2 regions of the Ferdinandcohnia sp. Marseille-Q9671 genome follow, and region 2 is predicted to be linked to the other one. Evidence: riboswitches for the same ligand, from Rfam matches in the RefSeq annotation. Region 2 holds a riboswitch; the other holds the start of a gene.

Region 1 (7,078 bases), on a different contig from region 2:
GAACACGTTCAATACATATTGACGAATAGAAATGAGCGGAGGTTTCAAATGAAAAAAGCTAGCATTGAATTCGAAAACGGAGAAAAAATCGTTGCTGAGCTGTATCAAAATGAAGCACCAGGAACTGTTGCAAATTTTGAAAAGCTTGCTAATGAAGGATTTTATAATGGATTAACATTCCATCGTGTAATTCCTGGATTTGTTGCTCAGGGAGGTTGCCCAAGAGGAAATGGAACGGGTGGACCAGGTTATACTATAAAATGTGAAACAGAAGGTAACCCACACAAGCATGTTGCTGGTGCATTATCCATGGCGCATGCAGGGAAAGATACTGGAGGAAGTCAATTTTTCATCGTACATGAACCACAACCTCATTTAGATGGAGTTCATACAGTATTTGGTCAAGTAATCGAAGGATTGGATTCAGTCTATCGTATTCACCAAGGTGACGTTATGAAAGAAGTTAAAGTTTGGGAAGAGTAATCAAATTGACACAGCAGGTCTTTCTTGTTGTGTCTTTTTTTTAGTTAAGGAATAATAAATATCTTGAGACTTTAGGCTAAGCGTCTCGTTCTAGTTCCAACGCCTAGACCCTCGAGGGTCATTAGCCAATATAGAATGTAAGGCAAAGAGCGCCTTTATTCTAAATCGACTTATGCTTGTTGGACTTGCACAAAGTGTCAGTCTTTAGTAAAGGTTTCGCTTTCGAGGCGCTTGCGCTTTTGTTCTTGTCTATAATTAGTCGAGAGGTGAGTTGTGTGGAAAAAGGAAAATGGGCTGTTTTTATTGTATTGGCCATTTTATCTCTTGCGTGGGGATTTATTTATTGGCTATTTATCGTGTGAAAATACAAGAGCATGTAGCGATCACTTTTAATAAAAGTATGAGAAAGTCTTAAATTCGACAAAATAATAGTAATTCATGTTATACTATTTAAAATCGAACGCTATAATAATTTAATACTTTCCTTCGGGGTCAGGTGAAATTCCTAACCGGCGGTGATGAACCTTTTGTTCTAAGCCCGTGACCCATTTTAATGTCTGAACATATTGATGTTTGACAAGCTGATTACTGCTATGAGTGGTATTTATGTACACTTCATTTAAAATGGTGGACTTGGTGAGAATCCAAGGCCGACAGTATAGTCTGGATGGGAGAAGGATTTTAGTACTGGTATGTGAAAAAAATGCTCATGTTACCTCTATTTGTGTTGAGCAAATATACATATTTTGATACTTTAATTACGACCATTAAGACCCAGAGATTCTAATTTCAGGGTCTTTTTTGTTATTTTTGGAAAAATTGAACTCCCATAACGTTCATTAAATAAGAAAGGAGTGAGCAAAAAGTGAGGGATCAAGACTATATGAATCTGGCCATTAATGTAGCTAAAGCGGGCGTTGGCCAGACAAATCCGAACCCAGTTGTAGGTGCAGTTGTTGTAAACGAAGGACGTGTTGTAGGAATTGGTGCACATTTAAAAGCAGGAGAGCCACATGCAGAGGTACATGCGATTCGTATGGCTGGTGAGGATGCCCAAAATTCAACAGTATATGTAACGCTAGAACCTTGTAGCCATCATGGGAAAACACCACCATGTGCGGATTTATTAATTACAAATAATGTGAAACGTGTTGTGATTGCAACCACTGACCCGAATCCTCTTGTTGCAGGAAAGGGTATTGCAAAATTAAAAGCAGCTGGGATTGAGGTAGAAGTAGGGGTATGTAAGGAACAAGCAGATGCACTTAATTCTGTATTTTATCACTTTTTAGATAAAAAAATTCCTTATGTTACATTGAAATCTGCAACAACCCTTGATGGAAAGATAGCGACCGTTACAGGGGAAAGTAAGTGGATAACTGGTGAAGAAGCTCGAAATGATGTCCATTTATATCGGAGTATTCATGACGCCATATTAGTAGGTGTTAATACAGTTCTAGTTGATAACCCAAGTTTGACGACTCGATTACCAAATAGTATGGGGAAGAATCCAATTCGAATCATCTTGGATTCTACGTTACGAACGCCACTTGATGCAAAAGTAGTAAATGACGGTAAGGTACAAACCTGGATTATTGTTACAAATAAAGTCGACCAAGATAAAGTTAACAAGTTTGCTGAGAAAAAAAGCGTTCGGGTTATCCAAATGCATGAACCAACTATATCCATAAAAAAATTGCTAAGTCGATTAGCTGAAGAAGGGATAACGTCAATCTTTGTTGAAGGTGGAGCCGGGGTAAATGGTAGCTTTTTAAAAGAGAAGGCTATTAACCAAGTGATTACTTATTTTGCTCCAAAGTTGTTTGGTGGAAAACAAGCGCCAACCTCAATCGGCGGAACTGGTATCGAAGAAATTGATGATGCCATTCAATTAAGAATAAAGTCGGTTGAACAGATTGGCGAAGATGTAAAAATTGTGGCTGAACCCATCTAAAGAGAGGGTTGAAAAGAATGTTTACAGGAATTATAGAAGAAATTGGGAAGATTAAAGCTATAAATGGTTCGCAGGATGCGGTTGAAATGGTCATACAAGCAAAGCGAATCTTAGATGACGTTAACCTTGGTGACAGCATTTCAGTGAATGGGGTATGTTTAACAGTAACTTCTTTTACGACTGATGGATTTACAGTGGATGTAATGCCAGAAACAGTAAAGTCCACCTCATTACGTGACTTACAACGGAATCATGTGGTTAACCTTGAAAGAGCCATGTCAGCAAATGGACGGTTTGGAGGACATATAGTCTCAGGTCACGTCGATGGAATTGGCAAAATTGTACGGAAAGAACCAAAAGGGAATGCTGTCTATTATGAAATAGAGGTTCCTAAAGAAATCGTCCAATTTATGATTATGAGAGGCTCTGTTGCTGTTGATGGAACGAGTCTAACGATATTTGGACTTACAGAGAATACATTTACACTATCACTAATCCCACATACGTTAACTGAAACAATACTGCGCGAAAAAGGTGTGGGGGATAGTGTGAATATCGAATGTGACATGCTTGGTAAATATGTAAAGCAGTTTATTCAACGTTCATTTGAGAAAAAGGAACCAGTAAAATCATCAATCACTTCAAGTTTTTTAGAAGAACATGGATTTAAATAAGAAGGGGGGAAGATAACATGTTTGATCAAATTGATGAGGCACTTACAGATCTTAAGCAAGGTAAGGTAATTATTGTCTGTGATGATCAAGATCGTGAAAATGAAGGAGATTTCATTGCAATTGCGGAGAAGACAACTCCTGAGGTAATAAATTTTATGATAACCCATGGCCGTGGTCTTGTTTGTACGCCAATAACGGAATCACTTGCAAAAAAACTCAGTCTCGACCCAATGGTGGGACATAATACAGACCCACATGGTACAGCATTTACAGTTAGTATTGACCATAAGACCACGACAACGGGAATTAGTGCACATGAGCGGGCTACAACAATAATCGAGTTACTAAATCCAGAAACGAAAGCGTCGGATTTAAAAAGACCAGGTCATGTGTTTCCTTTGATTGCAAAGGAAGGAGGGGTTCTCCGCCGAGCTGGCCATACGGAAGCAGCCGTTGATTTAGCCACTCTTTGTGGTGCTAAACCTGCGGGTGTAATTTGTGAAATTGTAAAAGAAGATGGGTCAATGGCAAGGGTTCCTGATCTGCGAAAAATTGCAGATGAGTTTAATCTGAAAATGATTACTATAGAAGAACTCATACGTTATCGTAATCAAAAAGAAAAGTTAGTAAAAAGGGAAGTTGAAGTAAATTTACCAACTGAATATGGAGAGTTTAAAGCTATTGGCTACTCAAACATAGTTGATGGAAAAGAACATGTAGCGCTCGTAAAAGGCGAAATAAGTGAAACAGAGCCAACCTTAGTTCGAGTTCAATCTGAATGTTTAACTGGGGATGTATTTGGGTCAAAAAGATGTGACTGCGGAACACAGCTTCATGCAAGCCTACGTCAGATTGAGAAGACTGGTTCAGGTGTACTCCTATACATGCGTCAAGAAAGTAAGGGAAATGGACTACTTAACAAGATGCGTGCATATAAGCTACAGGAAGAAGGAGAAAAATCGGACGAGGCGAATGTAGGGCTATTACCCAATTTAAGGGATTATGGCATAGGTGCGCAAATCCTTAAAGATTTAGGGATATCCAAAATGCACCTTCTAACGAACAATCCTAGAAAAATAGCTGGGCTTGAAGGGTATGGTTTAGAAGTAGTCGAACGAATTCCTATTCAAATGGATAAAGAAATAGCAGAAAATTCAAAGGTAGGACAAATGCTTCATTTTTAAAGAAATAGAACAAATAACTATTAACACAGGAGGATATATATGAATAAGATTTATGAAGGACACTTAGTTGGCACTGGTTTAAGAGTAGGAATAGTTGTTGCACGTTTTAATGAATTTATCACAGCAAAGCTTTTAACTGGAGCATTAGATGCCTTTAAAAGACATGGTGTTGAGAATGAAAATGTTGAAATCGCGTGGGTACCTGGTGCGTTTGAAATTCCACTAATTGCAAAGAAAATGGCTGAATCAAGTAAGTATGATGCTGTTATCGCTTTAGGAACTGTTATTAGAGGTTCTACATCACATTATGATTTTGTATGTAATGAAGTAGCAAAAGGATTAGCTGCTACCGCGCTTTCAACTGGTAAACCAGTGATGTTTGGGGTTTTAACAACTGATACAATTGAACAAGCAATTGAAAGAGCTGGTACAAAAGCAGGAAATAAAGGTTGGGATTCAGCTGTTTCTGCCATTGAAATGGCGAACTTAGCGCGTTCATTTGATTAATTGTCGAAGGTAGTATAGATCTGGAAAGTCTTGGATATAATTTAAATTTAAGGGTATTCCAAAAAGACTATGGAAAAAAGGACTGGAAAATGGTAATCTTAATAAATGTATTGAGGTTAGTCCAAAAGTAGTAGAACGTTCAAAGAGACTGGTGAAATTTCATTCTCCTATTTGAACGTAAACTAGAAGGAAAGTTTTTCGATAATGAGGGATTTATATGTTAGTTCGTTATAAAAAGAATTATGAAAAAATCGCAATGGGGCTTCTTTCATTTATGCCTACTGAAAAGGAATTAAAGAATCTGCAAGCAACTATGAAGCAATATGAAGAAGATGATACGAAGCAGTTATTCTTATGGAAAGAAGAAGATATTGTAGGAATTATCGGAACAACAATCCAAGACGGGAATTTTGTAGAAATCCAACACATTTGTGTTAATCCATCCCATCGCTATCAAGGGATTGGAAAAAGGATGGTTAGAGCACTTAACGAGCACTTTCCAGATCGAGAATTACGACCTAATGAACATACCGCAGCGTTTTTTGAGAAATGTGATTTCTCAGAGGACGAAAAATGTGAAGAGGGACAGTCATAAGACTGTCTCTTTTATTTTTTTCTGCTTTTTTGTTTTAAAAGAATCTGTTTCTGGCGTTCAGCAATGACGTCACTTCTATCCCGAAGCTTATGTTTATGAATTAATTCCTTATCCGATAAATCACTTTTTGCTCCCCATTGTTTTCCTTTATCTGATGCTAGTGATTGACAGATGGCTAAAAGATCGTCAACTATGGGTAAATTAATATCTACATAAGAAACACCGCTTTTAATATCTTGATATTTTCCTTGTAATACTTCAATAAGCTTCTCATCCTGTATGCCTATTCTTGACAAGGCGTATTTGTGCTCCTCACAAATTGTTATTGCACTTTTCATCATTCGTAGAGCTCCAGATATATTTCCGCGTCGTTGATGATAGAGCGAAACTGCAATTTGAATCAACCCGACCCAATGAGGTTTTCTTTCTGTTGTCGGGTCTTCCTTCCAATACTCCTCTAAAATTTCATGGCATTCAAAATAATCACGATCACAATGGAAATGTATTAAATAATCGATAAAGGCTTTTGGATACAAGTGGCACAACACTCCTTTAACACTATGTATGGATAGTTTATCATAAATAACGGAACCAAATCATGGAAAAAGTAAAGTGTTCAGCGAATTTACTGAACACTCTACTCATATTTGAGATTCGTTTTCGATGTCTAGCTGCACCGCCTAACCCCTCGAGCTCAAAAAAATGTGGCAATAAAAGTCAAAGAACGACTTTTTGTTCCAGTACTTTTACATGTCGGAGTGACACAGGAAGTGCTGACTCAACGCTTGCCACAGGACGTGGCAGAAGTTAGTCGATGTTCCTCTTGAAATGCTTTTCGCATTACGATTTTAGAACCATGCAGCTCCAACGATAATTAAAAGAATAAACAACACTACGATTAAGGCGAATCCGCCTCCGAAATTGTATCCGTCACCCATTTTTAAATACCTCCTATTCATTTCCTAGTTACACGGTTATAATATGACCTTTTAGATTTGTTGTGTGGGCGAGTGTCCTACATTGAATAAAATTTTTACATTTGTTTTTGGAGGTATAAATATCCAATTTTCAATTATAGCTTGATTACAAATAATGCTCTATACTATTAGTATGTTAAAATAAAATATATGAAATTTGTCATGAAGGGTATTTTTGGTGGTATGAGCGTGGATTTACAATATAATGTTAAAATTGATTCCTTTGAAGGTCCTTTAGACCTTCTTTTACATCTAATCAATCGGTTAGAAATTGATATCTATGATATACCTGTTTCTGAAATAACAGAACAATACTTAATGTATATACATGCAATGAAGGTTTTACAATTAGATATTGCAAGTGAATATCTGGTGATGGCAGCAACTTTATTAGCAATAAAAAGTAAAATGTTATTACCTCAACATGAGGATGAACTTTTGGACGGGGATACAGAAATCATCTATGAAGAAGATCCGCGTGAAGAACTAATGAATCGATTAATAGAATATCGAAAATATAAAAACGCAGTTGAAGATTTAAAGTTATTAGAAGAGGAACGTTCGCAGTTATTTACAAAGCCTCCTAGTGATCTAAGTGAATTTTCGAAGGATACGGCAATTGATTATTCGTTAGATGTCAATATTTATGACATGTTGGGGGCATTGCAAAAACTAATGCGTCGAAAAAAGTTACAAAAACCGTT
Region 2 (7,078 bases):
CTGCCATGTACCTAATAGTAATCGACCATCAGCTACAATCACGTGTTGTGATGCGCCAACTGTACTTGCTTTCATATGGGCTGCTGTGTTTCCTTCCATGTGTCGGTCAAGTTTATGTTCCCATGGATAGACTTCATCAAATCGTCGAAGCATGTCACGTTTAACATCTGGATCAGCGTTTTCATTAATCGTTATGCCTGCAGTCGTATGCGGGCAATATACAATTATTGCTCCCTCTATAATGCCACTTTTGCCGACGATTTCCTGAACCTTATCAGTAACATCAATCATTTGATCACGTTTGCTTGTTTGTATGGTGAATTTTTGTAGCATCTTATTGCATTCTCCTTTATCAATTATCCAAAGAAAAGATCTAGTATATTAGAGGCGGTTGAAGTATCCTTGTTGTAAAATTCAGAGTACCCGCAGTTCTTACAATAGACAACAGTGAATCGATTTTTTTGAATGTCTAACATTTTCGAAATTCCTGCTCCAGTCATTGCAACATCTTTGGTTCCAGCATTTGTGCTACCGCATTTTACGCAGCCTTTATTTTGCATGTTATCCCCTCCGATATGGTTTTAAACTACTATTATTTACGAATACCGGTGCAAATAGTTTCAAAAATTCTTAATTTGATTTAGGGCTTTTTCGATTGTTGGATATGTAAAAATAAACCCTTCTCTTTGGAGACGTTCAGGAACCACCCATCTGCTTTTTAAAATTAATTCAGTTTCCGTTCTGATAAAAACAGCACCGATTTTAAGTAACCATTCTGGTGCAGGAAGACCGAATTTACGATTGTAAACTTTTCTCAGGTTTGCCATCAACTCATGGTTTGTGATTGGGTGTGGAGTTGAACAATTAAAAACACCGAATAAATCCTCACGATCCCTAAGGAATAATATGATTCTAAAAAGATCCTCTATATGAATCCAACTGAATTTTTGAGTGCCAGGTCCTTGAATTCCCCCAAGTCCAAATTTTACAAGGTTTTTATACGGAATCATTACGCCACCTTCTGCCCCTAGTACAATGGAGATTCGTAGAGCGATCTGCCTGGTTTTCGCAAATTTAAAGGAGAAAAAAGCTTCTTCCCATTTCTTTGCCACATCCACCGAAAATCCGGTTCCGATATCGCCACTTGCCTCGGTCATCGGCCTATCCTCGGCATGCCGATAGATCGTTGCTGTACTCGAGTTGATCCATAAGGAAGGAGGATTTTGACATTGGTTAATCGCATCCCCTACTATATTTGTAGTTTCAATCCGTGAATTCAATATTTCCTCTTTGTTTTTATCATTATATCTACAGTTTACGGATTTTCCTGCAAGGTTAATGAGCATCTCAGCACCGTCGAGCGCTTGAATAATCTCTTGTCGGTCATTCCATGTTATGTTCGGTGTATTTCTGGATATAACTTTGACCTCATAACCGAGTTCAGTAAATCTTTTTGAAAAATATGTACCTACAAATCCTGTTCCACCCGCAAGGACGACCTTCTTTTTCATAATACCATCCCCTTCTATTGACTTAGAATTATTTTACCATTATTTGGTGCGCGTTGTATTGTTTCTGTCAGAAAAACAAGTATAATAGATTTTGAATAATAGGAAAGGTTGGTGGGATATGATTTATAAATCTCGTACAGAAACTGCTGATATGCTTGTATCGAAATCTTTGTATCATCGGTTGGACTTATCAAATAAAGAAAAACAGTATCATTCTAATCTTATCAAAGGCTATGAGGGCGAGGTTATGTTTGATACGCTTACTGAAAAACTAGAATGTGAATGCCTCGTTTTGAATGATTTATTACTCCAGTTCAACAACACTACATTTCAAATTGACTCTTTACTAATTACCTCAGATGTCCTTTATCTTTTTGAAGTGAAAAATTACGAAGGTGATTTTTATTACGACTCCGATCGACTTTATACGAAAACAAAAATAGAAATTAATAACCCTCTTGTCCAGATGAGTCGAAGTGAATCTTTACTACGACAGTTGCTCCAAAGCCATGGATTTACTATACCAGTACAGGCTTTCTGCATCTTTATTAACCCCGCATTTACCCTATATCAAGCACCTCTTCATAAACCATTTATTTTTCCAACACAGCTACATGCCTTTTGTAAAAACTTAAATATGTTATCGGCAAAACTAAATAAGAAGCATAGAGCCCTCGCTGAAAAGTTAGACTTCTTACATATTGAGAACTCCCCCTTTCGGAACTATTCAGCGTATGAGTTTGAACAACTTCGAAAAGGAATTCTCTGTGAGTCATGTAAGTCATTTTCGATAGATGTTGTTGGTAGAAAGTGCATTTGTCGGGATTGTGGGAATGAAGAAATGGTTGTGGATGCCGTAAAACGTAGTGTTGAAGAGCTGAAGTTGGTGTTTCCGGATATGCGGATTACTACAAATCTGGTTTATGAGTGGTGTCGGGTTGTGGAGTCTAAAAAAAGAATAGGTAGGATTTTAGATAAGCATTATAAAAGAATAGGTGTGCACCAATGGTCTTATTACGAGTAGGAATTATTAGGGTGGTAAAACAGCACTGGTTTTCTAGCGTTGAGCCTATGAGAAACATAACTCAGATTTTCATGCAAAGTTAAGTGTTTCATTGAGTGTATGAAGACCATAACTTAGATCATAGTACCAGGTTAAGTACTTCATCGGGCTTATGAAGAACATAACTCAGGTCTTAATACCAAGTTAAGTACTTCATCGAGCGTATGAAGCCCATAACTTAGATCATAGTACCAGGTTAAGTACTTCATCGGGCTTATGAAGAACATAACTCAGGTCTTAATACCAAGTTAAGTACTTCATCGAGTGTATGAAGCCCATAACTTAAATCTTAGTACCAGGTTAAGTTCTTCATCGAGCGTATGAAGCCCATAACTTAGCTCATAGTACCAGGTTAAGTACTTCATCGAGTGTATGAAGCCCATAACTTAAATCTTAGTACCAGGTTAAGTACTTCATCGAGTGTATGAAGCCCATAACTTAAATCTTAGTACCAGGTTAAGTACTTCATCGAGTGTATGAAGCCCATAACTTAGATCATAGTACCAAGTTAAGTACTTCATCGGGCTTATGAAGAACATAACTCATGACTTCGAATCAGGTTAAGTGCTTCATCAAACTTGTGAGGAATATAACTTAGATCTTAGTACCTAGTTAAGTACTTCATCCAACACACGAAAAGCAAAACGTAGTCTGTATATCAAGTTATGGTTTTCAGTCTTATAAAAAGTATTAACAAACCAAAACAGACACCCACAAACCTGTGGGTGCCTGCCATTTCAAACTTTATATAGAAGCTTGTTTATTTATCCAAGGATGTAAGCGAGCGTATAACAGCATGAAAATGACTGCGACGATGAGACCTTTTAGTAGATTAAAAGGGAGAATCATATAGACTACCATTTTGAGTGTTTCTGGTGATGACATCAATGGGATGTTTAAGAAAAAGTTGAATGCCGGCAGAAAAATAAAATAATTTAGCACACTCATGATAATAGCCATCATAGCTGTTCCGCCAACTAGACCTATTGTTAAGCCTGTTCTTGTTTTAAGTAGCTTGAAAATGTAGTAGGTTGTGAGAACAAAAATTATGCCTGCTACAAAGTTTGACATGTGACCAATTGGTACACCTGTTTCACTGCCTGTAATAAAGTAATCAATCAAGTTTTTAAACAATTCTACAAGTACTCCTGCCATCGGTCCGAATATGAGCGCGGCGAGCAGTGCTGGTACATCGCTAAAGTCGACGTTTAAAAAGCTTGGGAATGTTGGCAATGGAAAATTAAAAAACATTAAAATGTATGAGATTGTACTCAACATTCCGATTGCCACAAATTGACGCAAAGGTATTTTTTTCATGTTACTGTCCTCTCCTCTTTTGTCGATCCACCTCAAAAGAAGAAAGGTTCGGCATATTTAAGACATACCCAAATAAAAAACCCCCAAGAATGAATTCTTGAGGGAGTTAATGTAAAGGCATGCTTAATAAACGTTCAAAGAATAAAATTTTTTGAACGCGCAGAACCTCCATCTTCTCCCATCCAGACTATACTGTCGGCTTTGGAATCGCACCAAATCCTGCCTTGCGGCTCGCGGGCTTAGAGAGTATCTCTCATCACCGCCGGTCGGGATTTTCACCCGGCCCCGAAGATAGATCATATTTAATTTCACTTCATTTTACCAATAAATTGTCGTGTTGTGAAGAGAAATGCTTGAATAACACTTTTACCCGTTAAAATAGACCCTATGTCTTATGCATAGGGTCCGTTAAAAGTGTTACTTTCCGTCAACAACTTCTTTTAATATCTCGTATGAACGCTTTTGTTTGTCGCGATCAAAAATATAGGAAACAGCCATAAGCTCATTTACATTGTATTTTTCCTGGAAGCTTGTTAGCTGTGAACGGATGGAATCCTTGCTTCCTAACAATGTGACACTAGACATTGCTGATGACATTTCTTTTTCAGGTTGAGTCCAAAGAGAATCCATACTATCGATAGGTGGTTGTAGTGGTGATTGTGTGCCACGAACCACATTTAAGAAGAATTGTTGCATGGTCGTTAATTCTCTTTCTGCTTCTTCATCTGTTTCCGTAGCTATTACATTTAAGCAAACCATCATATATGGTGAGCTCAAGTATTCCGATGGTTGGAATCGACTACGATAGATCGAAATCGCCTCCTCCATGAATCTTGGTGCAAAATGGGATGCGAATACATACGGTAGTCCTAATTTTGCAGCTAAATATGCGGAATCAGTTGACGATCCTAGAATATAGATTGGTACATTTGTACCCACACCAGGATATGCCTTAACATAACCTTGGCGTTCAAGTGGTCCAAAATAAGTAAGTAACGCATTTACATCGTCTGGGAATGTATAAACTGAATCTTTATTTGAACGTCTTAGTGCGTTCGCCGTCATCATGTCCGTCCCTGGTGCACGCCCTAATCCTAAATCAAGACGTTCTGGGTATATGGTTGCCATTGTCCCAAATTGTTCTGCCACGACAAGAGGTGCATGGTTTGGTAGCATAATACCGCCCGAACCAACACGGATTTTCTCAGTATGTTCTAAGGTATGTTTAATTAAAATAGGCGTTGCAGAACTTACAAGAGTTGGTGAATTATGATGTTCCGCAATCCAATAACGTGTATACCCCATTTTTTCTGTTGCTTGAGCTAAATCGACCATTGCATCGATTGCGTCCTTCCCGGTCTCTCCCTTACGAATAGGTGCGAGATTCAGAACTGACATAGGTATATTTATAGTAGTCATTCGCAATATTCATTCCTTCCATTTCGTTTCCCTACTATCTTACCAATTGAAAGACAAGAAACAAACTATCTTGCTTAGTAAAGTGTTTTCGAAAGTTCAGACTATTAGACCAAGAGGAATTGTCTTAATTGTGTTATAATTTAAAAAATATTTGAAGCAAACATTAAATTCACCATGAGAGGAGCTTTTAACATGGCAAATCTACATACGAATTTCCCGGTTAAGGCACCGAAGACTTTTAAAAAGAGAGTAGCTATGATTGGTCCAGGTTTTGTTGCAGCTGCAACAGGTGTCGGTACTGGGGATTTAGTTGCAGCATTGGTAGCAGGTGCGGGTTTTGGACTTGTATTTGTGTGGGCAATCGTTATTGGTTCAATTCTTAAGTATTTTTTAAATGAAGGTGTAGGTCGATTGCACCTTGCTACGGGAAAGACGATTATTGAAGGCTGGCAGCAGATGGGTAAATGGGCTACTGGTTATTTCGGAGTATACGCCGTGATATGGGGATTTGTATATGGAGCTGCAGCCACATCTGCGTGTGCACTTGCTATGACAGCGATGTTCCCTGCCCTTCCCTTTTGGGCCTGGGCAATCATTCACGCGATTGCTGGGTTCCTACTCATTTGGACTGGCCGTTATCTTTTATTTGAAAAAGTGATGATGATTTTAATAGGGTTAATGTTTGTAACAGTAATTGGTTCTGCAGCACTATTTCTTCCTACAATCGGTAATTTGTTAACGGGATTTGTTCCAACGGTTCCTGAAGGCTCATTTATGCTTGCACTTGGGTTAATTGGAGGTGTCGGTGGTACGATTACGATGGCTTCCTATGGTTATTGGTTAAAAGAAAAAGGTTGGAAAGGGAAAGAATGGGTACCGATGATGCGTTTAGATTCGAAGGCTGCCTATTTTATGACAGCACTTTTCACTCTCTCCCTACTTATCGTTGGAAGCCAATTTCTACATGGAACTGGTATTGTGATACAAGGTGAACAAGGTCTTTATCAATTATCAGAGATGATTGGAGACAAGTTTGGTAGTGTCTTTACATGGCTGTTTTTAATTGGTTTCTGGTCAGCCGCATTTTCATCTCTCTTAGGGGTGTGGAACGGTGTTCCTTATCTTTTTGCAGACTTTGTACGACTTATGCAAAAAAAACAGTATCGGACAGCGACTGAAAAAGATCCAGCTTACCGTGCGTATTTAGCGTGGTTAACCTTCCCTCCGATGCTTCTCTTATTCTTTGGTAAGCCAGTTCAATTAATTATTTTGTACGGCGCACTTGGTGCATTGTTCATGCCGTTTTTATCTATTAGTTTATTGTGGTTGTTGAATTCAAAACGAGTTGATAAAGAATATAGTAATAGTTTCTTATCAAATTTCGTGTTAACTGCCTGTTTGATATTATTTGTGATTTTGTCTGTCCAACAATTAATTGGGTTATTTTAGTAGTAAAATGCACTTTCAATCTCATGGTTGGAAGTGCATTTATTTTTTTATGTTTATAGAAAAATTGGTACACACTAAGGAGGAAAATTAAGGGTAAGGTGGAGTAATTATGCACTTTTTTGCTTCTCAGGAGGATTTAAATGCTATTGAGTGGATGCTAAGAGCAATTGTTGGCTTCGCGTTTTTTGTTGTGATTGCTAGAATTATGGGACAACGAACGATATCCCAGGTGGGTCTTCTTGATTTTGTAATCGTCTTACTAATCGGGAATATTATCGCACATCCGTTATCAGATGAAGGACTTGGATTAAAAGGGTCA

What was found. A riboswitch is a leader RNA that binds a small molecule or an ion and turns the genes downstream of it on or off. The one in region 2 is predicted to bind FMN.
Region 1: it holds a riboswitch for FMN, as region 2 does, so the genes downstream of both, ribD (bifunctional diaminohydroxyphosphoribosylaminopyrimidine deaminase/5-amino-6-(5-phosphoribosylamino)uracil reductase RibD) here and ACWNMY_RS21190 (ECF transporter S component) in region 2, are expected to answer to the same signal.

Annotation. Positions count from the first base shown of each region.
Region 1 is NZ_CDRJTA010000001.1:560,488-567,565, reverse strand. It holds gene ACWNMY_RS03050 (peptidylprolyl isomerase) at 49-483, shown strand; FMN riboswitch at 962-1,166, shown strand; gene ribD (bifunctional diaminohydroxyphosphoribosylaminopyrimidine deaminase/5-amino-6-(5-phosphoribosylamino)uracil reductase RibD) at 1,349-2,437, shown strand; gene ribE (riboflavin synthase) at 2,455-3,111, shown strand; gene ACWNMY_RS03035 (bifunctional 3,4-dihydroxy-2-butanone-4-phosphate synthase/GTP cyclohydrolase II) at 3,129-4,295, shown strand; gene ribH (6,7-dimethyl-8-ribityllumazine synthase) at 4,335-4,802, shown strand; gene ACWNMY_RS03025 (GNAT family N-acetyltransferase) at 5,020-5,397, shown strand; gene ACWNMY_RS03020 (DUF309 domain-containing protein) at 5,409-5,933, opposite strand; gene ACWNMY_RS03015 (YjcZ family sporulation protein) at 6,246-6,335, opposite strand; gene ACWNMY_RS03010 (segregation/condensation protein A) at 6,558-7,078, shown strand, end outside.
Region 2 is NZ_CDRJTA010000004.1:1,209,930-1,217,007, forward strand. It holds gene ACWNMY_RS21170 (secondary thiamine-phosphate synthase enzyme YjbQ) at 1-333, opposite strand, end outside; gene ACWNMY_RS21175 (zinc ribbon domain-containing protein) at 357-560, opposite strand; gene ACWNMY_RS21180 (TIGR01777 family oxidoreductase) at 621-1,511, opposite strand; gene ACWNMY_RS21185 (nuclease-related domain-containing protein) at 1,630-2,535, shown strand; gene ACWNMY_RS21190 (ECF transporter S component) at 3,319-3,891, opposite strand; FMN riboswitch at 4,058-4,188, opposite strand; gene ACWNMY_RS21195 (LLM class flavin-dependent oxidoreductase) at 4,309-5,310, opposite strand; gene ACWNMY_RS21200 (Nramp family divalent metal transporter) at 5,503-6,759, shown strand; gene ACWNMY_RS21205 (DUF421 domain-containing protein) at 6,869-7,078, shown strand, end outside.